One region of the Croceicoccus sp. Ery5 genome, then DNA from elsewhere that is predicted to be linked to it. Evidence: predicted binding sites of a transcription regulator. Region 1 holds the regulator's gene; the other holds the start of a gene.
What was found. Region 1 encodes LexA, which represses DNA repair genes until DNA is damaged. Its sites were predicted from a motif close to GTTCCNCNCTTGTTCT; they were not measured.
Positions count from the first base shown of each region.

Region 1 (10,522 bases):
CAGGCCGATATGCCGGGACCGTGGAACATCGTCGGCGAAAGCGCGGCGGGCCATGTGTATCAAGGCTCTGTCGGTGCGGGTCAGGCCGTGCGCATCGCCACGGGCGGCGTGGTGCCCGACGGTGCGGACATGGTCGCCGTCCAGGAAGATTGCCGCCGCGAGGGCAACCGCCTTTATTTCGAAGGGGAACCGCCCGTCCCGCTTCACCGCCATATTCGGCCGCGCGGACTGGATTTCAGCGACGGCCAGACAGTCGCCAGGGCGGGCGAAAGGCTGACACCGGCACGGCTGGCGCTGGCCATCACCGCAGGTCATGGCATCTTGCCAGTGCATGAAATCGCCAACGTCGCCGTCATCGAAAGCGGCGATGAATTGCGCCCTGCCGGTGAACCGCTGCCCGCCGGTTCCATCCCCGCCAGCAACGGGGCGATGCTGGGCGCGTTGTTCGCAGATATCGGCTGCACGGTTCAGCGTCAGGGCCCCGTCCCCGACCGGCGGGATGCCTTGCGCAGCGCCTTCGAAAATGCAGGCGATGCGCAGATGATCGTCACCAGCGGGGGCGCTTCGGTGGGGGACCACGATCTCGTGCTGCCCGTACTGCAGGAGATGGGTGCCAAAATCGATTTCTGGCGCGTTGCGATCAAGCCGGGCAAGCCGATCCTTGTCGCAAGGCTGGGCAAGCAGCTCGTCATCGGCCTTCCCGGCAATCCGGTTTCCAGCTTCGTCACCGCGCATCTGTTCGCCCTGCCCGTCGTGCGCGCGCTGATGGGCGACCGGTCGCCGCTGCCCGCGCTGCAGCCCGCGTTCTGCCTTGCCGATCTGCCCGCAACCGGCAGGCGGACGGAATTTCTGCGCTGCCGCTTTACCGATGCAGGCGTCATGCCCCTGTTCCTTCAGGATAGTGCGGCATTAAGCCCGCTGGCCGAAGCCGATGCGCTGATCCTGCGCCCTGCAGGAAGCGGAACGGTTGCCAGCGGCGATATCGTACAAGTCATGCCCTTTGCCCCGCGCAATCGCGCCTAGTGGAACATTGCGTTAACATGGCTTGACGATCATTCTGATGTTGCTTAATTGTTCCGCATTCGTTCGCGCCATTGGGGTGCGGAACGGAACAGGACTTTGGGCGGAACAGGATATCGGCCATGCTTACGCGCAAACAGCACGAATTGCTGCTCTTCATTCAACAGCGGCTTGAGGATACGGGCATTTCCCCCTCGTTCGAGGAAATGAAGGAAGCGCTCGACCTGAAATCGAAGTCGGGTGTCCACCGGCTGATTTCCGCCTTGGAAGAACGCGGGTTCATCCGCCGCCTGCCCAATCGCGCCCGCGCGCTTGAAGTCATCCGTCAGCCCGACGACGTGACCGGCACGGCGAAACCGGCGGCAGTGGCGCCAAGCGCGGCGAAAGCCGATAATGTGGTCGAATTCAGGCGTCCGTCCCCGCCGTCCGGCGCGTCGAACGATGTGATCGAAATTCCCCTGCACGGTCGGATCGCCGCCGGCGTCCCGATCGAAGCGATGGAGGATACGCAGGTCCTGCCTGTTCCCGCAGCCTTGCTGGGCAGCGGTGAGCATTACGCGCTGGAAGTATCGGGCGATTCCATGGTGGAGGCCGGTATTTTCGACGGCGATTACGCTCTGGTCCGCCGCACCGACACCGCCCGCGACGGAGAGATCATCGTCGCGCTGGTGCGGGGCGAGGAAGCGACGCTGAAATATCTGCGGCGCGAAAACGGCATGGTCCGGCTCGATCCCGCCAATGCTGCCTATGAACCGCAAATCTACGATCCGTCGGAGGTTCAGGTTCAGGGACGGCTCGCCGGATTGCTTCGCCGCTATCACTGATCGGATGATTAGGTCACCATCCGTGGCGGTCGCCTTGGGGTCTGACCGCGCGGATGGTGCCGTTCGATAGGTCGACGGCCAGCCCGCCGCGCCGCGTCAGCAGGCTGCTGTCCGCCTTCAGCATGGCCGGCTGGCAATCGGCGGGAAGCCGCCTGCTGGCGATCACGATATCGGCGCGCGCACATGCCGCGACCATCGGGCCATAGGGCACCTCTGCCGGTCGCTGGGCGACAAGTAACACGCGCCCCTCCGCTTCGATCTGGCAGAAATCGCCATTGCATCGTGCCCCCGGCCATTCTGGAAACTCGGCGAACGGCTCGACGCCATATTGCGCGCCTTTTCCCATCGCCTCCACCATGGCCTCGGCAGAGAAGCTGGTACTGTTGCGCAACAGGTAAAGCCGTCCGTCCGGCGCCAGTAGCGCAGCGTTGCGGCCACTTTGCTCGATCAGCAAATCGGCTGGCCGAGCCAGAAACAATGCAGGCAGCCCGATCGCCAACGGTGCCAACCCCCACAGGCGGAGCCGCCCAGACCAAAGCGCCAGCCACAATCCGCCCGCAACACAGGCAAGCACGGCCCACAGGGCGATCTGCGGCAGTTGCAAAACCGCCCCCCGCAATGACGACGTGCCATGCGCCAGCGCGATAATCAGATCGAGCGATTTGGCCCCCGCCCACCAGAACGGTGCACCCCAGCCGACGGCATCGAAGACCAGCCCGCCGATCAGCACCGGCAGCGTCAATCCCGTCATCAGCGGAATCGCGATGACATTGGCCAGCGAGCCGTAAACCCCTGACCGCTGGAAATGGAACAGCACCAAAGGCGTCAGCGCCGCCTCTACCACAAGACCGGTCAGGAACAGCAGCAAGCCGGCGTGGAGCAGTCGCCCCGGACGACCCTCTCCCCGCCTCTCTCCCCGCTTCCCCCGCAGCCATGCGACGAACCGGCTGTTATGGAACGCCACGATCGCGATCACCGCGGCAAAGCTGAGTTGAAACGACGGGCCGATGACGGCCTCTGGCCAGAACAGCATCACGCCCATTGCGGCCAGTGCAATCAGGCGCAACGACAATGCCTGCCGCCCCAGCGCCAGCGCGCCCACCACCAGAAGGGCCGCAAGGCAGGCGCGCACCGTGGGCAAGGCCGCTCCCGTCAGCAGCGTATAGGCGATACCCGCCACCGCGCCCGTCCCCGCTGCCGCCAGAGGCAGCCGGACCCGCAGGGCCAGCCATGGGAACAAGGCCCCCACACGGACGACCAGAAGCCACGCGATTGCCACGATGGCGCCCACATGCAGCCCGCTGATCGAGAGCATATGCGCCAGACCTGCATCGCGCATCGCTTGCCCGTCGCTGTCGGGAATTGCGCCCCTGTCACCGGTAATCAGCGTGGCCGCGATCGCCGCGGACGCCGTGCCGCCGAACCGCCCGACCTGTTCGCGCACATGCGCGGCCAGCCTGCTGCGCCAACCCGCGATTCCGCCGCCCTCGCGCGTGATCGCCGGCTGCTCGAGCAGAGAGCCCGAAGCCGCCAGCCCGTCGAACCATGCTGCCCGTGCGAAATCATACCCGCCCGGCACGGCAGCGCGCTGGGGCGGTATCAATCGCAGCTTTGCGCGGAATTGCGCCCCCGCCGTCAGCCGCGGATCATCCATCTCCTCCGGCACGTTCAGCCGTGCGCGGATCGACCTTGCATCCAGCGGATCCCGCGTGGCGACGATCAGCCGTACCCGTTCGCGCGCCGGTTGTTCCTCGCGCTCCAGTACCAACGCCTCGACCACGGCGACACGCGGGCCTGCCACCGGCTCTGTCCCGATCAGGGCGGATCGCGCCCAGATCAGCACGATCCCCGCCGCGATCATCAGCGGCACCGCAACGGCGGCAATGCGCAGCAGGGCGCGATCGTCTGCCCGCAATGCAATCAGGGCCAGACCGGCCGGCAATCCGCACAGCCCCAGCGCGATCAGCCAGTCGCCGGGGCCCGGCAGGGCGAACCAGATACCGATCCCCGCCAGCATCGCGACCGCCAGCCATGGCATGCGTTCAAAGCCGCGATCGGCAAGCAACGCCTCTAATCGTGCCACGGCACTGGACAAATGCGCTTCGCTCCCCCATTTCCGCAACCGCGAAGGAAGGCGGGAATCGCCTTCGTCCTCGCCCGCTATCGGGACGATGGTATTGGCAACGATGGTATTGGCACGGGCCTTCCCCATGGCACCGCGCAAGTCATTCATACCAAATCGTCTCCGGTTCGAGCGGCTCGCCCATGACATGTATTGAAAGAGGAAGCACGCGCAGATGGCAAGCGGCCAGGCAGACGGAACCGGCAGCGGAACGGGGAAAAACCCGACGCAAGGAACTGTCGTCACGCGTTTCGCACCCTCGCCCACCGGTTTCCTGCATATCGGCGGCGCGCGCACCGCGCTGTTCAACTGGCTCTATGCCCGCCACTTCGGCGGCAAGACGCTGCTGAGGATCGAGGATACGGACAAGGCGCGGTCCACGAAGGAAGCCATCGACGCCATTCTCGACGGGCTGGACTGGCTGGGCTTCGATTACGACGAAGCGCCTGTGTTCCAGTCCGAACGCGCGGCCCGCCATGCAGAGGTTGCGAACACGCTACTGGAAGCGGGCCATGCCTATCGCTGCTATGCCACGGCCGAAGAGCTTGAGCAGATGCGCGCCGAGCAGCGCGCCGCGAAAAAGCCGCTGCGCTATGATGGCCGCTGGCGCGACCGCGATCCTGCCGAGGCTCCCGAAGGCGCGCCCTTCGTCGTCCGCCTGAAAACGCCGACCGACGGCGTGACCGAGATCGAGGATGCCGTGCAGGGCAAGGTCAAGGTTCGCAACGAAGAGATCGACGATTACATCCTGCTGCGTTCGGACGGTTCGCCGACCTATATGCTGGCCGTGGTGGTCGACGATCACGAGATGGGGGTGACCCATGTGATCCGCGGCGACGACCATCTGAACAATGCCTTCCGCCAATTGCCGATCTATCGCGCGATGAACGCTATCGAAGGCGGATGGGACGATCCGGTCTATGCCCATATCCCGCTGATCCACGGTGCGGACGGCGCGAAACTGTCCAAGCGTCACGGCGCGATGGGTGTCGATGCCTATCGCGACGAGCTGGGTCTGCTGCCCGAAGCGGTTGTGAACTATCTGCTCCGTCTGGGCTGGGGCCATGGCGATCAGGAAATCTTCAGCCGGGACGAAGCGGTCGCCTTGTTCGACCTGCCCGCCGTCGGCAAAAGCCCGTCGCGCTTCGATTTCAAGAAGCTCGCCAATATGAACGGGCAATATATGCGCGAGGCGGATGATGCGCGGCTTGCCGATCTGGCCGCACCGCGCATTGCCGCGCTGGAAGCCGGTTTCGACGCTGACAGCCATCGCGATCTGCTGGTGCAGGCCATGCCATCGCTAAAGGCGCGCGCCAAGAATCTCGACGAGCTGGCCGAAGGAGCCTTGTTCCTGTTCCGCCAGCGTCCCTTGCCGCTGGACGACAAGGCCGCCTCTCTGCTGCAGGCCGAAGGCGCGGGCGAATTGCTGGCCGATGTGGCCGATCGTCTGGAACAGGCATCCGACTGGTCGATCGGGCCGCTGGAAACCGAATTGAAAGCCATGGCCGAAGAGCGCGAGCTGGGCCTTGGCAAGATCGCACAGCCGCTGCGCGCGGCACTGACCGGGCAATCGACATCGCCCGGGATTTTCGACGTGCTGGTGCTTTTGGGCCGCGAGGAAAGCCTTGCGCGCATCCGCGAGCACGCGGGCGCGGCAGTGCCATAGGCATCGGGGCCATAGGCATCGGGGCCATAGGCATCGGGGCCGGATGCCATTCCGGCTTGACGGGTGCGCCGGCACAGGAAATTGAGACGTTAGAAGAAGAGGAGTGAGTAAGTGGGCGATACGGCGAAACTGACCGCAGGGGGCGGCGACTACGAATTTCCGGTAAAGAGCGGAACGCTTGGTCCGGATGTCGTCGATATCGGCAAGCTTTACGGCAAGTCGGGCATGTTCACTTATGACCCCGGCTTCACCTCCACCGCCAGCTGCGATTCAGGCCTGACCTTTATCGATGGCGAAGAAGGCGTGCTGCTGCACCGCGGCTATCCCATCGGCCAGCTGGCCGAACAGTCCAGCTTCATGGAAGTGTCCTATCTGATGCTGAACGGCGAGCTTCCTTCCAAGGAAGAGCTCGACAAGTTCGAATTCACCATCACGCGCCACACCATGCTGCACGATCAGCTGCGCCAGTTCTATCAGGGTTTCCGCCGCGACGCGCACCCGATGGCGATCATGTGCGGCGTTGTCGGCGCGCTGTCGGCTTTCTATCACGACAGCACCGATATTTCGGACCCCGAACACCGCAAGATCAGCTCGCACCGCCTGATCGCCAAAATGCCGACCATTGCGGCGATGGCGTATAAATATTCGATCGGTCAGCCCTTCCTGCAGCCCGATAACTCGCTGAGCTATACCGGCAATTTCCTGCGCATGACCTTTGGCGTCCCGGCCGAGGAATATGAGGTGATCCCCGCCGTCGAAAAGGCGATGGACCGCATCTTCATCCTGCATGCCGACCATGAACAAAACGCCTCGACCTCGACCGTGCGTCTGGCCGGTTCGTCGGGTGCGAACCCGTTTGCCTGTATCGCGGCGGGCATCGCCTGTCTGTGGGGTCCGGCGCATGGCGGCGCGAACGAAGCCGCGCTGAACATGCTTCACGAAATCGGCACCCCCGACAAGATCCCCGAATATATCGCGCGCGCCAAGAACAAGGACGACCCGTTCCGCCTGATGGGCTTTGGCCACCGCGTCTATAAGAACTACGACCCGCGGGCGACCGTGATGCAAAAGACGGTGCGCGAAGTGTTCGACGCGCTGAAGGTCAACGACCCTGTGTTCGAAGTTGCCCTGCAGCTGGAAGAAATGGCGCTGAACGATGAATATTTCATCGAGAAGAAGCTGTTCCCGAACGTCGACTTCTATTCGGGCGTGATCCTGTCGGCCATCGGCTTCCCGACCGAGATGTTCACCGCACTGTTCGCCCTTGCCCGCACCGTCGGCTGGGTCGCGCAGTGGAACGAGATGATTTCCGATCCCGGCCAGCGCATCGGCCGTCCGCGCCAGCTTTACACCGGCCCGGCAGAGCGCGATTATGTGCCTATCAATCAACGCTAATTTCTGGCGCTGATTCGGCGATAAAGGATATGACGATGCTGAGACTGGCTTTTACCATCCTCGGCATCGTCATTTTTCTTATGGGGACCTTGTGGACGCTGCAGGGTCTGGAACTGGTCTCATGGCCTGCCAGCAGCTTTATGATCGGCAAGCGGCAATGGGCCTATATCGGCGTGCTGGCGATGGCCGCGGGGCTGATCCTGGCATGGCTGATGCAGCGTCGACGCAGCGACCGCTGACGGCATTCCGGTAAGGGGCGCGTTCAGCCTTCGGCCGTTTCGGCGGCCTTCAGGCGAAGCGTAAAGCAGTTTCCGCCCTGCGATGCAGGCGTAACGGTCAGGCTTCCGCCCATCGCCTCGGCCAGACGGCGCGAAATATGCAGGCCAAGGCCTGTGCCCCCGCCCCCCTCGCGGCCCAGCCTTTCATATTTGCTGAAGATCAACTCGCGCTCTTGCGCGGACAGGGGCTTGCCCTCGTCGCTGACGCTGACGCTAGCCCATTTTCCCTCGACCTTACAATCGACAAAGATTTCCCCGCCGCGCGGGCCGTAATCGACCGCATTGCCCAGCAGGTTCAACAGTACCTGCATGCACCAGCGCCGGTCGCCCAGCGCATGGGCAGGGTGATAGGCAATGGTGAACCGCGCCTGCCTGCGTGCCGCGCGCGTCGTTTGCAGGCGGCACGCGCTCTCGGCAATCTCGCCCAGTATCAGCGGCACCATCTCGGGCTCGGGCTCGTCCTCGCCATCGGCCAGCGATTGCGCCAGCCCCGCCAGATGGGCGCCCGCATTCACGATATCGCCAGCGTAATTGACATATTCGCGCGCAAGCGGCCCCGCCAGACGGTCGCGCATGATCTCACCCAGCCGGATGATCCGCCGCACCGGCACGTCGAGCGCGGGGGCAAGCTGGTCGGCCAGCAGATTATCAGGCAGCAAATCCTCGTCATTCGCGGGTTGCGAGCTGATAAGCTCCTCGTGCCTGCGGATCAGGATCTGCTGCCCCGCATTGCCCGTCGTGCCGCCTGCCAGCATCAGGTGCCAGCGCCGCTGCGACCCTTCGATCCCTGCGACGATCCCGCTGCGAATGCCCCATTGCGCCTGATGCTCGCCGCCCGTCTGGAACAGGGTGGACCAGTTCTGCCCCCGCTGGTGCCGCGCGCGGACCACCAATGGCGACAATTCGGCGCATTCCGTCTCCAGCGCGACGATATTCTGCTGCGCGTCGAGCCACAGCACGGCCTCGGCCAGCAATTGCTCGATCGCAAGGCGGGTTTCGGCGGCTTCTTCGTCTCCGTCCGCAATCGCGCCGGCGGACGGCGTATGATCAACGGCGGTCCAGTCCGACAGCCGGATCGCACAGCCATTCTCGTCCGGCTCGATCTCTGCCCAACCCGACAGCGAGCCGCCCGGATGCGTCACCGCCAGCGCCTGCGCCAGTTTCATCCCGTAAACGCGCGCCTTGCGCACCAATTGCAGCAATTCGGGCGCCGCAATGGCGCCCGGCAGGTCACCGCCACACGCCCTTTGCAGCGCGGCAATACGGCCATCGGCCTCGACCAGGCGGTCCTGCCGGTCGCAACGCGCCGTCAGCGGAATTGTCGCGCCGGTCGCCGCCATGGTGCCGCCCGCCACTGCCTTCAGCCTTCCGGCACTTCGCCGGAAGCGGGAGCGGAAGCCCCGCCCGTCAGCAACGCCTGTGCGTCATTGCCGCGAAGCGCCGCGAAATTATCGGGCAGCGTGATGTCGGGATGGATCGCAAAGAACTCGCGCTCGATCTCCTTGTCCCCCAGCCCCGCCGCGCGCAGCGACAGCGCAAGCCGCGCCAGCTGGCTCTCACCCGTGGATGAAGCGATATCGTCACGCGTCTCGCCCGTGGTTGCGGCCAGCGCCGACAGGAACACCGCGACGCCCGCATGGCTGACCGACAGCGCCGCAAAGGCCCCTGCCCCCAGCGCGCGCACCAGCCGGTTGGCGACCGCGATGCGCGTGGTCGATTCGTCATAGGCGGTGCGGATCTTGTGCTCTGCCGTGCGCGCATGTTGTTCGAACGAGAGATCGCCCGCCACCACACCGCGCAATGTGTTGAGCACCGCGAACAGCACATCGGCGGGCAATTCGGTCATCGGCAGCGTCATGCGCTGCATATGGCGCACGAAAGCCGCCTGCCCCGTCAGCAGATCCATCGCCAAAGAGCTTGCATTGGGATCGTCCGCGCTGATCAGCGCCTGCAGCAGCGGCGACAGAGCGGGATCCATGCCCGCCCTTCGTTCAAGGCTTTCGGTCAGCTGCCATTCCATCGCCACCGAATGCAGATGTTCCAGCAACAAAGGTTCATCGATCAGAGCGCCCGCCAGCGGTTCCGAAAGATGCTCGACCCATTGGTCGGGGTCTTTCTCTCCCGCGGCTTCGGCCAGTTTCACGGCCAGCTGCGCGGCAATATCATTGGCCAGTCCGCGCACGCGCGCGACAATCGCGTCCGAGAACATGGCGCGATCCTCGCACCCGATGATATGGCGCAGCACGACCCCGCGCGCACCCAGCACCCGATCTCCGCGCTTCAGTTCGGAGCGCATGGCGGAAGCGATTCCGCCGGTCTTTTCCAGTTCGCCCATGGGCTTGGCTTATCACCGTGTGGTTAAGGGCGCGTTAGTTTCGTGCGAGCCGTGCCCGATTGGAACGTAAGCACAATCCACCCCAGTGCAATCACCCCTGCGAGCAGCATCGAAAGCGTTACCGGCCCTGCCCAGATGGCCGATAGTGCCAGCGCAAGGCACAGCAGAAACCGGTCGTCCAGCCACGGGCGAATCGGGGCAAAAGGCAGTTCCGCCGCGCCCAGACGCAGCAGCGCCACCGCCATAAAGGCCGCAAACCACGCGGGCGGCCGCGCCAGCCCCGGCCCGCCATTCACCGCGATTACCGCGACCAGCAAGGCATCGAATGCCAGAAACAGCACCGGCCCCATGTCGCGTCCGCGCGGCCGCATACGCGCCTGCCGCCGAACTGCCTGCAAAACGCGGTGTCCGCGCAGCACCATCCAGCTCAGCCCCATGAACAGGAATGCCAGCCAGCCCAGTTGAAACCCCGTCGCTGCCAGCGCCGCGCCCGCCAGCAACATGCCAAAGGCCGCGACCAGCAGATCGCCGTGGTCCTGTTCCAGAAACCTGCCGCCGACTTGCTGGGCGACGCGGCCAGCGATCTTCGTGCCCACCGTCTGCCCGCTCGCTTCGGCTATCGTACTGTCCAGCCTGCGTTTTTCGGCGGCCTGCGCATCCGTTTCGCTGCGGATCAGGTTCCAGCGCCCCTCGGCAATCGCCACAGGGTCCACCGGTCGTGCCTGCAACCGCGTCATCAGTGCGATGCGCAGCAGCGAGGATGCAATATCGCAATCGCGCGGCAATTCGCGCAAGCGCTCGGCCAGAGAGCCGGGCACGATCATCAGCCCCGCCCATGCATATTCGGCATCGATCCGTTCGAAACCGGCAGCCAGCCCCTGC
Region 1 covers NZ_CP087587.1:1,561,892-1,572,413, reverse strand. Annotated here, with positions in the region: gene LOZ74_RS07245 (molybdopterin molybdotransferase MoeA) at 1-1,023, shown strand, start outside; gene lexA (transcriptional repressor LexA) at 1,143-1,844, shown strand; gene LOZ74_RS07235 (ComEC/Rec2 family competence protein) at 1,858-4,056, opposite strand; gene gltX (glutamate--tRNA ligase) at 4,142-5,632, shown strand; gene LOZ74_RS07225 (citrate synthase) at 5,744-7,027, shown strand; gene LOZ74_RS07220 (hypothetical protein) at 7,063-7,266, shown strand; gene LOZ74_RS07215 (sensor histidine kinase KdpD) at 7,290-8,660, opposite strand; gene LOZ74_RS07210 (hypothetical protein) at 8,666-9,640, opposite strand; gene LOZ74_RS07205 (hypothetical protein) at 9,664-10,522, opposite strand, start outside.

Region 2 (10,522 bases), 780 kb from region 1:
CACCATGTCCCCCTGAATCGGACCGGGGCGCACGATGGCGACCTGTATGACCAGATCATAGAACTCGCGCGGGCGCAGCCGCGGCAGCATGTTCATTTGCGCGCGGCTTTCCACCTGGAAAACGCCCAGCGAATCCCCGCGCCGCAGCATGGCATAGGTTTCCGGATCCTCGCGCGGGACACTGGCCAAAGTCAGCGCGCGGCCATGATGATCGCGCACAAGATCAAGACATTTGCGAATGCAGGTCAGCATGCCCAGCGCCAGCACGTCCACCTTCAATATGCCCAGCGCCTCGATATCGTCCTTGTCCCATTCGATGAAACTGCGATCGGGCATGGCGCCATTGCCAATGGGCACGGTTTCGGTCAGCGCGCCTTGCGTCAGAATAAAGCCGCCCACGTGCTGAGACAGATGTCGCGGCATTCCAATCATCTGCTGGGTAAGCTTCAGAACCCGCCGCAAATGCGGATCGCTGATGTCCATGCCGGTTTCGGCCACATGCGCCTCGCCGATCTCGCGCCCCCAACCGCCCCATACGGTGCCCGCAAGTTTGGCCGTGACATCTTCCGACAGGCCCATCGCCTTGCCCACTTCGCGGATCGCCATGCGCGGCCGGTAATGGATGACCGTGGCGCACAGTCCGGCGCGGTGGCGACCGTATTTCTCGTAAATATGCTGGATCACTTCCTCGCGCCGCTCATGCTCGAAATCGACGTCGATATCGGGCGGCTCCTTGCGCTCTTCGGAAATGAAGCGGTCGAACAGCAGCGCATGGCGCGCCGGGTCGACGGCCGTAATCTCAAGACAATAGCAGACCGCCGAATTGGCCGCCGACCCGCGCCCCTGACACAATATCGGCGGATCGACACTGCGCGCGAAGCGGACGATATCGTGGATCGTCAGGAAATAGCGCGCGAGGTCGAGCTTTGCGATCAGCGCCAGTTCACGCTCCAGCGTTGCGCGAATGGTTTCCGGCAAACCACTGGGATAACGCCTGTCCGCGCCTTCCCATGTCAGCACTTCCAGATGCTGCTGCGGGGTGCGGCCTTCGGGATAGATCTCATCGGGATATTCATAGCGCAATTCGTTCAGGCTGAACCGGCAGCGGTCCGCCAGATCGCGGGCCGCGCGGATCGCATGCGGCCAGCGCGCGAACAGGCGTTGCATCTCCTCGGGCGCTTTCAGATGCCGTTCGGCGTTGGCGTGCAGCAAATGCCCCGCCCTTGCCACCGTGGTTTTGTGCCGGATCGCGGTCATCACATCCTGCAACGGGCGGCGGTCGGGTGCGTGGTAATGCACGTCATTCGTGGCCAGCAGGCCCAGCCCATGGGTGCGCGCCAGCGTATCCAGCCTGCCGATCCGCGCCACATCATCGCCGCGATAGAGATGGCTGGCCGCGATATGGCCCAGCGATGGCAATAATTGCGCCAGATGCGGCACCAGACCGGCAAAGGACAGGCTTTGCGCAACCGGCTCTGCCTGCCCCCCGCCAATCGGCATCACATTGCCCGGCAGGCTGACGCGGAACGGCATATCCAGATCGGGTGGCGGCAAGGCAATCAGATGCAAGGCGCCGTGCCCGCCATCATCCGCCGCATGTTCGGTCAGCATCGCCAGATCGATCTCGCACACGCCCTTGTCCTGCCATGCGCCCGACAAGGTCTGCATCCGCCCCTTGCTGATCAGCCGCGACAACCGGCCATAGGCCGCGCGCGTTTCGGGATAGGCAAGAAAGGCCAGCCCCTCGACCGTTTCGATCCGCGCGCCGATCACCGGGCGCAAACGCAAAGTCTCCGCCTCGCCATGTACGCGGACCACGCCTGCCAGCGAATTCGCATCGGCAATCCCGATGGCGTCATAGCCCATAGCGCGCGCCGTCATCACCAGATCGACCGCGTCGGACGCGCCGCGCAGGAAGGAAAAGCACGAGACGAGGCCAAGTTCGACAAAGGGCGCTCGCGGCGGCGCGCCCAATGCATCGGTATCGATCTCTATCCGGCGACGATCGGGCGTTAGCGGCGCGTCGGGCATGGCGGCACCGGCAGGCCCCTGAAAAGCGGACGGGTCACCGCGAACACAGGCCGGTTACCCCCACGTTCTGCCGCCCCGTCCACAGCACTATCATCAGATTTGCGCACAGCTTTATCCACAGCCAGTCCACAGCGCGCCATTACGCCAGTTCCCGAAGACGCGCTGCGACGGCCGCCAGGTCGGCGTCGAACAGCCGCGCCTGCTCTTCGCGCGCAGGCCCTTCCAACCGCAACAGATAGGACGGGTGCACCGTCACCCACAGCTCGCTGCCATCGTCCAGCGGCACAGGCGTGCCGCGTGCCTTGGTGACCGATATTGTCTTGCCCAACACGCTGCGCGCCGCGCTGGCGCCCAGTGCCAGCACCACCCTTGGCCGCACGATGGCGCGCTCCGCCTCTACCCACCAGCGGCAGGTGTCGATCTCCCGGGCAGAGGGATTCTGGTGCAGGCGCCGCTTGCCGCGACCGGATACGCCGCGATTTGGCACATCGCGATTTGGCACGTCCCCCGACACATATTTGAAATGCTTGACCGCATTGGTGACATAGGCGGCGCGACGGTCGATTCCCGCGCGTTCCAGATGCACGTCCAGCAATTGCCCCGCCGGACCGACGAAAGGGCGTCCCTGCCGGTCCTCGATATCGCCCGGTTGCTCGCCCATGATCATCAGCGGGGCATCGGGCACCCCTTCGCCCATCACCGCGCGGTTTTCCAGCGCGCCGATGGGGCAGCGCGCGCAGGCATGGATCGCCTTGTCCACCGCGTCCAGCGTTGCGGGCCGTTCGCCATTTTCCATCGCCCCTGCCGAAACCATGGCCGCCTCGCGCGCTTGCGCCCCCGCGATCAGATCGGGGATCAGCTGCGCTTCGGGCATGTTTTTCCAGTATCGGCGCGGCATTTCCTTCAGCATCGCGTCGATCTTCAACCGAGCGGGATTGAAGATCGATGCGTAATAGGCGCGCCACATCCCCTCTACCGGATCGCCGTTAGGCGCATCGGCACGCGTGGCGGGCGGCCCTTCGCGCAACGTATCGCCATCCCAATGCAGGCTGCCCCGCGGCGTCAGGATCGACCAGAGCATATTGGCAAAGCGACGCGTGAAGAAACCCGCATTATGGCGCAGGATGTGATGTTGCGGTTCAAACCATGCGACGAAATATTCGTCGCCCTCATGCTCGATCTCGCGGAAACGTAAAAAGGCGCGCATCTTGTGAATGTCGCGCCGCACGCCCCGCGCCATATCGGCCATGGCGCGTATGTCCGCATCGGCCCCGTCCTCGATCAGGCGGGGTTTCGACTGCAATCGCCACAACACGCGATACAGCAGTGAGAACCTGTCGGTATCGGCATGCAGGATCACGGTCTTCGCAATTTCGATAAAACGCCGCGACACGCGCGGCGGCGGCGCCTCGCGGTCGGGTACGGGCAAGCGGCGGTCACCATGCGTGAACAGATTGCCCGCCGGTCCGCCCGGTTCGGTCCATGCCACGCGGTCGGGCGGCACATCGGCCATGGCCATGCGCCGCGCATGATCGCGCCATTCGTCGAAATCGTCGGGCGCGGCCATTGGCACCACGTGATAGGCGCCCAGCCGCACATGTTGCAGGGCAGTCATGCGAACAGGTCCAGTTGCCGCCCCGTATCGGGCGCGACCAGCGCCTTCAGATCGGCGCGGTCGATCAGCGTGACGGGCCGCCAGTCGGCCGTGACGATAAAGGGACGCAGCTTTGCAACCGACACGGTCAGCCTGGCCACATCGTCCAGTCGCAAGGCGCGATGCCGCCGTGCACTGAGGATCTGGGCCACGCCGCGCGTTCCCAGTCCCGGCACCCGCAGCAAAGCCTCTTTGGAAGCGCGATTGACGTCGACGGGAAAGCTGTCGCGGAACTTCAATGCCCATGCCAGCTTGGGGTCGATGTCCAGCGGCAACATACCGTCCGCCCCGGCGGCATCGGCCACTTCCGCCGGAGAAAACCCGTAAAAGCGCATCAGCCAGTCCGACTGGTAAAGCCGGTGTTCGCGCACTAGTGGCGGGCGTTTCAACGGCAGCACGGCGCTGGCATCGGGAATGGGGCTGAAGGCCGAGTAATAGACGCGCCGCAGCCGGTGCCGCCCGTAAAGCGCGCTGGCACGGCTTACGATATCGGCATCGCTGGCCCCGTCGGCGCCCACGATCATCTGTGTCGACTGACCAGCGGGCGCATATGCGGGCGCATGGCGGAAACGCTTTTTCGCGTCGCGTCCTTCGGCAATGGCATTGCGCATGGCGCCCATCGCGCCATCGATCCGATGCGCATTCTTGTCGGGCGCCAGCCGGGCCAGTCCCGCATCGGTCGGCAATTCGACATTGATCGAAATGCGATCGGCATAAAGCCCCGCCCGCCGGACGATTTCGGGATCGGCCTCGGGAATGGTCTTCAAATGGATATAGCCGCGGAAATCATGCTCCTCGCGCAGGATGCGCGCGGTTTCGACCAATTGCTCCATCGTGTGATCGGAATTGCGAATGATGCCCGAGGACAGGAACAACCCCTCGATATAATTGCGCTTGTAGAACGAGAGGGTGAGATCGGCGACCTCGCGCGGGGTAAAGCGTGCGCGCTCCACATTCGAACTCTTGCGGTTCACACAGTAATGGCAATCGAACACGCAATGGTTGGTCAGCAGCAGTTTCAGCAAGGATATGCAGCGACCATCGGGCGCATAGGCGTGACAGATGCCCATACCCTCGGTCGATCCAATGCCTTTGCCGCCCCGCCCCCTGTCGTTCAGGCTGTCGCGTTTCGACGTGCCCGACGATGCGCAGGACGCATCATATTTGGCGGCATCCGCCAGGACTTTCAGCCGTTCGATAAGTGATTTCTGTGCCATTGCGACTCCGATGTTCACTTTATGTTCTTTTCATCGTACTGGCTAGCCCTGCTCGCGCAAAATCGACGAACCGAGGGCGCTCAGACCAATCGCAATATTATGACAGGCGAGGCCGCAATCATGTCACAATGTAGTATCAATCGATACGCTGCAGCCGCGCAAACTTCGCAAAAGATATGCTGGATTCTGCAGCAGGACAGGGCGATAGTGGCGAAAATGCCACGCGGCACCAAAGCACTTGCATGTTGGCGTTAACCATTGCATCGGGCCCTTTACAGATAGCACGGAAGGCCTCCGTGTGCGGGCGGCGGGGTTTCGACCTCGTCGCCCTTCGCATTTGTTGCATCATTGCATCATCCGGTATCTTTGATGCTGCACGGCAATGCGATCGTGCGTGACCGCGTCAAACACCCGTCGGCGAATGTTCAGGCGAACGAATGCTCAGGCAAACAGGCCCTGCATGAACCAGTCGGGCGCTCCGCCCCGCCCGTCGCCGGCCAGCCCCAGCCGATAGATCCAGAAACGCCGTCCCTCGCCATCCTCGATCCGGTAGTAATCGCGCAGCCGCGCCGCACCTTTTTCGCGCCACCATTCGGGCGCGATGCGTTCCGGCCCCTCGGCTCGGGCGACATCGTGGACATCACCGCGCCAGCGAAAGCGCTGGGGCAAACCGTCGGGCGTGGCATAAAGCACCGCGATCGGCTCTGCCCTGTCCAACAGCCTGAACGGGCGGGCGTGAAAGGCAAAGCTCTCCTGCGCTGCGGGCACCGGCTGCAGCGGCGCCTGCCAGCGCTGGGCGCGTTCGGGCACATGGCTGGCAAAAGGCACCGGCCGCCGCACCGCGCGCGTGCCCAGCCGCGCCGACAGCCGGTCGATACAGGCTGCAAGGCTGGTTCCATGCACCTCTGCCGAGGCATCCAGATCGGCCTGCGCCAGCCCCAGCGGCTCGGCCCAGCGGGCGACCAGCCGCGCCATTTCGATCCCCAGCCCTGCATCGATCGTGGCGATCCGTTCGGCAAACAGGCGGCAGACATGGGCGGCATCGCGCGTCGCGGCGGCCAGTTCCAGCGTGCGGATCGCGATTTCGCCATCGACACGCCAGCAAGCGAGTTCCAGCCGCCGTGCCCCTTCGCCCCGCCCTTCCAGCATGCGCATCATCGCGGCGGCCAGATCGACCAGCACGACTTCCAGCAAAGGCAAGTGGCGGATCGGCTCCATCAGCCGCAATTGCACCATGGCGGGCGGATTGCCGATGACCGGCAGCATGGGTTCGGGAACCAGTCCGATCATCTGGTCGCGCCGCATCAGCGGATTGGCCATGGCCGAACGGCGGTTGCGGAACCGGCGCGCCAGCGCATCGCGGCCGATCCCGTCCAGATCGCCCACCCGTTTCAACCCCAGCCGCCGCAGCACCAGCAGCACATCGTCGTCCAGCCGCAGTGCCGCGACCGGCAAAGGGGCCAGGCTGGCAGCGATATCCTCTCCACCCTCCAGCACCAGCCCGCCCTTTCCCTGACGGGCCTTTCCGTAATGCGCCAGCGCCCATGCCGCGCCTGCGGTGGGTGCGATGGCCAGCCGTACCGTCAAGCCGCGCGCCGCGAACACGCGCGCCGCATCATCCAGCAAGCGTTGTTCGCCGCCGAACAGATGCGCCGCGCCGGTGATGTCGACGATCACCCCGTCGGGCGGATCCAGCGCGCTCCACGGGCCCCAGCGCTGCGCCCACACGGTCAGCCGTTCCAGAAAGGCAAGATCGCCCGCCGGATCGGCAGGGCGCACTTCCAACGCGGGACACAAGGCGCGGGCATCGGCAAGCATGGTGCCGATGCGCACACCCGCCGCCCCGGCGGCGCGCGTGGCAGCGGCGATGCGGGGGCCATGCGCGGTTTCGGTAATCAGCGCGAGCGGGACATCCGGCTCCGCCTCGGCTCCCGCTTCAGCCTGCCGCCAGCGATCGATCGCCAGCCGCGCGCACCAGATCGCCAGCACCTGCCTGTCCGGCTGCAAGGTGCCCGCCATGGTCGGCGGCGTCATGATCGACCGGACGGGCGGAGAGGATCGATCCCCCATTGCCCCCTCCATCACTTGTCATGCGTTCGGGCCTGATCCACCATGCGCCGGGGCGCAGGCCTCGGGCGCGGAACAATTCGCCGCGCCAGCCCGGCAGGCCCGGTGCCTGAGGGTTCCAGCGCGGCGGCTGCGATGCGGCAGAGCATACATCCCACCGCATCCGTGCCGCGCCCAGATCGCGCTGCGCATCCACCCGTACCAGCCACAGCGGCACGCGATGCCGTTCTGCCGCCAGCACCAGCCGGCGCGAGGCCGTGAAATCCAGCGCACGCGGGTTTCCCGCGATCTCTCCGATCACAAAGGCCAGATCGCGGCAGCGCACGCCTTCTTCCAGCGCGAACAAGGCATCCTCTGCCGTGCGGACGGCCACATGGATCGCCCGATGCGCCAGATCGCGCGGCAGGCCGGGCCAGAACGGCCGGCCGCCCGCGCGGATAGAAGCGGCGTCCTGCACCCACAGAAAGGCACGCTCGTCGCTCGTTTCGGTAAGCGCCCGTTCGTGCAAGGGTCGCGGTGCCCCGCGCGCCAGTTCCAGAGCCAGCGCCGCCCCGGCGCCGTCGCCGCCCTTTACAAAGATCTCTCCCGCTCCGCGAAAGGCGATGGCAGGGTTCCAGCCGCGCCCATCCTCGTCCCCGCCCTTATCCCCGCCCTCCAGCCAGCGCGAACCGGCCAGATCGGCAGCCGGAAACACCCCTTCGGGCAAGGGGGCCGGATCGGCAGGGCACACACCTGCGTGGGGATCGGGACCGGCGATGACAGGCTCCATCAGAGAATCGAATCGGGACATGAAAACGATCAATGTTCTTATTATGTTCCACCCGCCGCGTCCACCGACCCATCCGAAAAAACGGAACAGCCTGCCCTTCCCGCCGTTGCATCAGGGAAAGAACAAACCGGAAGGACGACCCCATGCAATATAAGGAAGGCAAAGCCGACGAGCTGAAGCAGAAGTTCTGGAAGGAGCTGGCCTCATCCCCCTTTGTGATGCTGCAGCTTGACGGCAATCCCGACAGCGCCGCCCCCATGACCGCGCAACTGGACAAGGATGCCGATCACGCGATCTGGTTCTTCACCTATCGTACCGGCCATTTCGCTGCGATGGGCCCCGCCACGGCTACATTCTCCTCCAGCGGCCATTCGGTCTTTGCCCGCTTCCGCGGAACGCTGGTCGAAGAGACCAGCCGCGAACGCCGCGAAAAGGAATGGAGCAATATGACCGAGGCATGGTTCCCCGATGGCAAGGACGATCCCAATCTGTTGATGCTGCGCATGGATCTGGGAAGCGCGTCGATCTGGGATGCCGATCTGGGCATTACGACCACGGCCAAGATGATGCTGGGCAAGGATGTCACCAACGACGTTCGCGACAAGCATGTCGAAACTTCGCTATAAAACGACGAAGGCCGTATAACGGAAAAGGGACGCTCCATCGCGGAGCGCCCCTTTTTTTCAATCAGCCCAGCTTTCAATCAGCCCAGCAAACCGGGGAACAGGCCGAACAACAGGATCAACGCCACCGCCAGCGGCGCAAGCCATGCCATCACAAAGCGGTACAGACCCAGCATGCCCACCGACAGTCCCGTCTGCGTTTCCACCAGCCTGCGATCCGCGCGCCAGCCGATGAACAGCGACACGCCCAGCGCCGCCAGCGGCAGCATCACCTTACCCGTGATGCCGTCGATCGAATCCAGGATATCGCTCTCGGCAAAAATGCCCCAGAACCATAACGGCCGCACATCCGACAATACATTATACCCCATCGCGCACAGCAACCCGATCGCATAGGCACCCCCGCCGACCAGCAGGGCCGCATGCAGGCGCTTTACCCCGAACCGGTCGATGACCCATGCGACCGGACCTTCCAGCAGGGAAATCGAACTGGTGAGCGCGGCAAAGAAGATCAGGACAAAGAACGCCAGCCCGATCAGCGAACCGGCAGGCATTTGCGAAAAGGCGACCGGCAGCGACTGGAACACCAGCACCGGCCCTGCCGCCGGATCGAGGCCGACCGCGAACACGATGGGAAAAATCATCAGGCCCGACAATATCGCCACACCCGTATCGGCCGCCGCGATCATGCCTGCCGTGGGGGCCAGCTTCACATCGTCGCCCACATAGGCGCCATAGGTGATCAGCGCCGCCGAACCCAGCGACAGCGAGAACAAGGCCTGTCCCAGCGCCTCGTTCACCGCGGTCGGCGTCAGCTGCGAGAAATCGGGCGTGAACAGAAAGGCCAGCGCCTGCGCGAATTCACCGGTGAACGCGCCATAGATGGTGATCGCCACCAGCAGCACGAAAAAGGCCGGCATCAGCGTGCCGGCCGCTTTTTCGATCCCGTCGTGCACGCCATTGGCGACGATCATCACGGTGACCACCATGAAAATCGTGTGCATCCCGATCATGGTGCCAAGGCTGCCGAACAAAGAGCCCATGCGCCCCGTGATCGCATCCTGCGTTTCGCCCTGAAACGCCGCGCCGAACGGAGCACCCGCCCCGATGGACGATGCGACATTGCCGACCATCACGAACACGTAATACAGCGCCCAGCCCGCCACGACCGAATAGAACGAGAGGATCAGAAAAGCGGCCAGAATCTCGATTCCGCCGAACAGGCTCCATTTCCGCGACACGCCCGATTTCTCGGCCACGCGGGCGATCGATCCCGCCGCATCCTCGCGCCCGGTGCGCCCGATCATCACTTCCGACAAAACGAGCGGCAGGCCGATCAGGAAAACACAGGCGATATAGACAAGAACGAATGCCCCGCCCCCGTTCTCGCCCGCCAGCGTCGGAAAGCGCCAGATATTGCCCAATCCGACCGCCGCACCGATGGCAGCCAGCAAAAATGCCGTCCGCGAGGACCAGCCCTGTTCTCCGGCCTGTCCGGTCGCACCTGCCATTCAATCCTCCGTTTCATCTGTAACCGACCTGACTTATAAAGGTGAAACGCCCGCTGAAAACCCGCTGCGTGCCCTGCATCCACATGGTGGTGCCACACAGACGTTGCCTGCGCGCCCTTTCCCACATGGCAAAGCGCGGCTAGAACGCCGCCCATGTCCACGACCTTCCAGCTCGACACCGCGACCAGCCGCGCCAATCCCACCCCTGCCCCGATGAAGCGCCTGACCGTGCCCAAGGTGATGCAGCGCAAGAAGGACGGGGTGACCGAAGAACCGCTTGTCATGCTGACGGCCTATACCGCGCGCATGGCGCAATTGCTGGACCCGCATTGCGATATGCTGCTGGTGGGGGATTCGCTGGGACAGGTGATCTACGGGCTGCCGTCGACCCTGCCGGTCACGCTCGACATGATGTGCGCCCATGGCGCGGCAGTGGTGCGCGGATCCTATCACTCGCTGGTAGTGATCGACATGCCGTTCGGCAGTTACGAGGCTTCGCCCCAGCAGGCTTTCGCAAGCGCCAGCCGTATCATGGCCGAAACCGGCGCCGCGGCGGTCAAGCTGGAAGGCGGGACTGCCATGGCCGAAACCGTGTCCTTCCTGTCGCAGCGCGGCATTCCGGTGATGGGCCATGTCGGCCTGACTCCACA
Region 2 covers NZ_CP087587.1:2,346,201-2,356,722, forward strand. Annotated here, with positions in the region: gene LOZ74_RS11090 (error-prone DNA polymerase) at 1-2,031, opposite strand, end outside; gene LOZ74_RS11095 (UdgX family uracil-DNA binding protein) at 2,171-3,646, opposite strand; gene LOZ74_RS11100 (putative DNA modification/repair radical SAM protein) at 3,643-4,902, opposite strand; gene LOZ74_RS11105 (DNA polymerase Y family protein) at 5,344-6,936, opposite strand; gene LOZ74_RS11110 (hypothetical protein) at 6,839-7,759, opposite strand; gene LOZ74_RS11115 (pyridoxamine 5'-phosphate oxidase family protein) at 7,882-8,364, shown strand; gene LOZ74_RS11120 (sodium-dependent transporter) at 8,442-9,872, opposite strand; gene panB (3-methyl-2-oxobutanoate hydroxymethyltransferase) at 10,026-10,522, shown strand, end outside.
Region 2: the regulator LexA is predicted to act here: its motif matches at 4,915-4,930, upstream of LOZ74_RS11100 (putative DNA modification/repair radical SAM protein).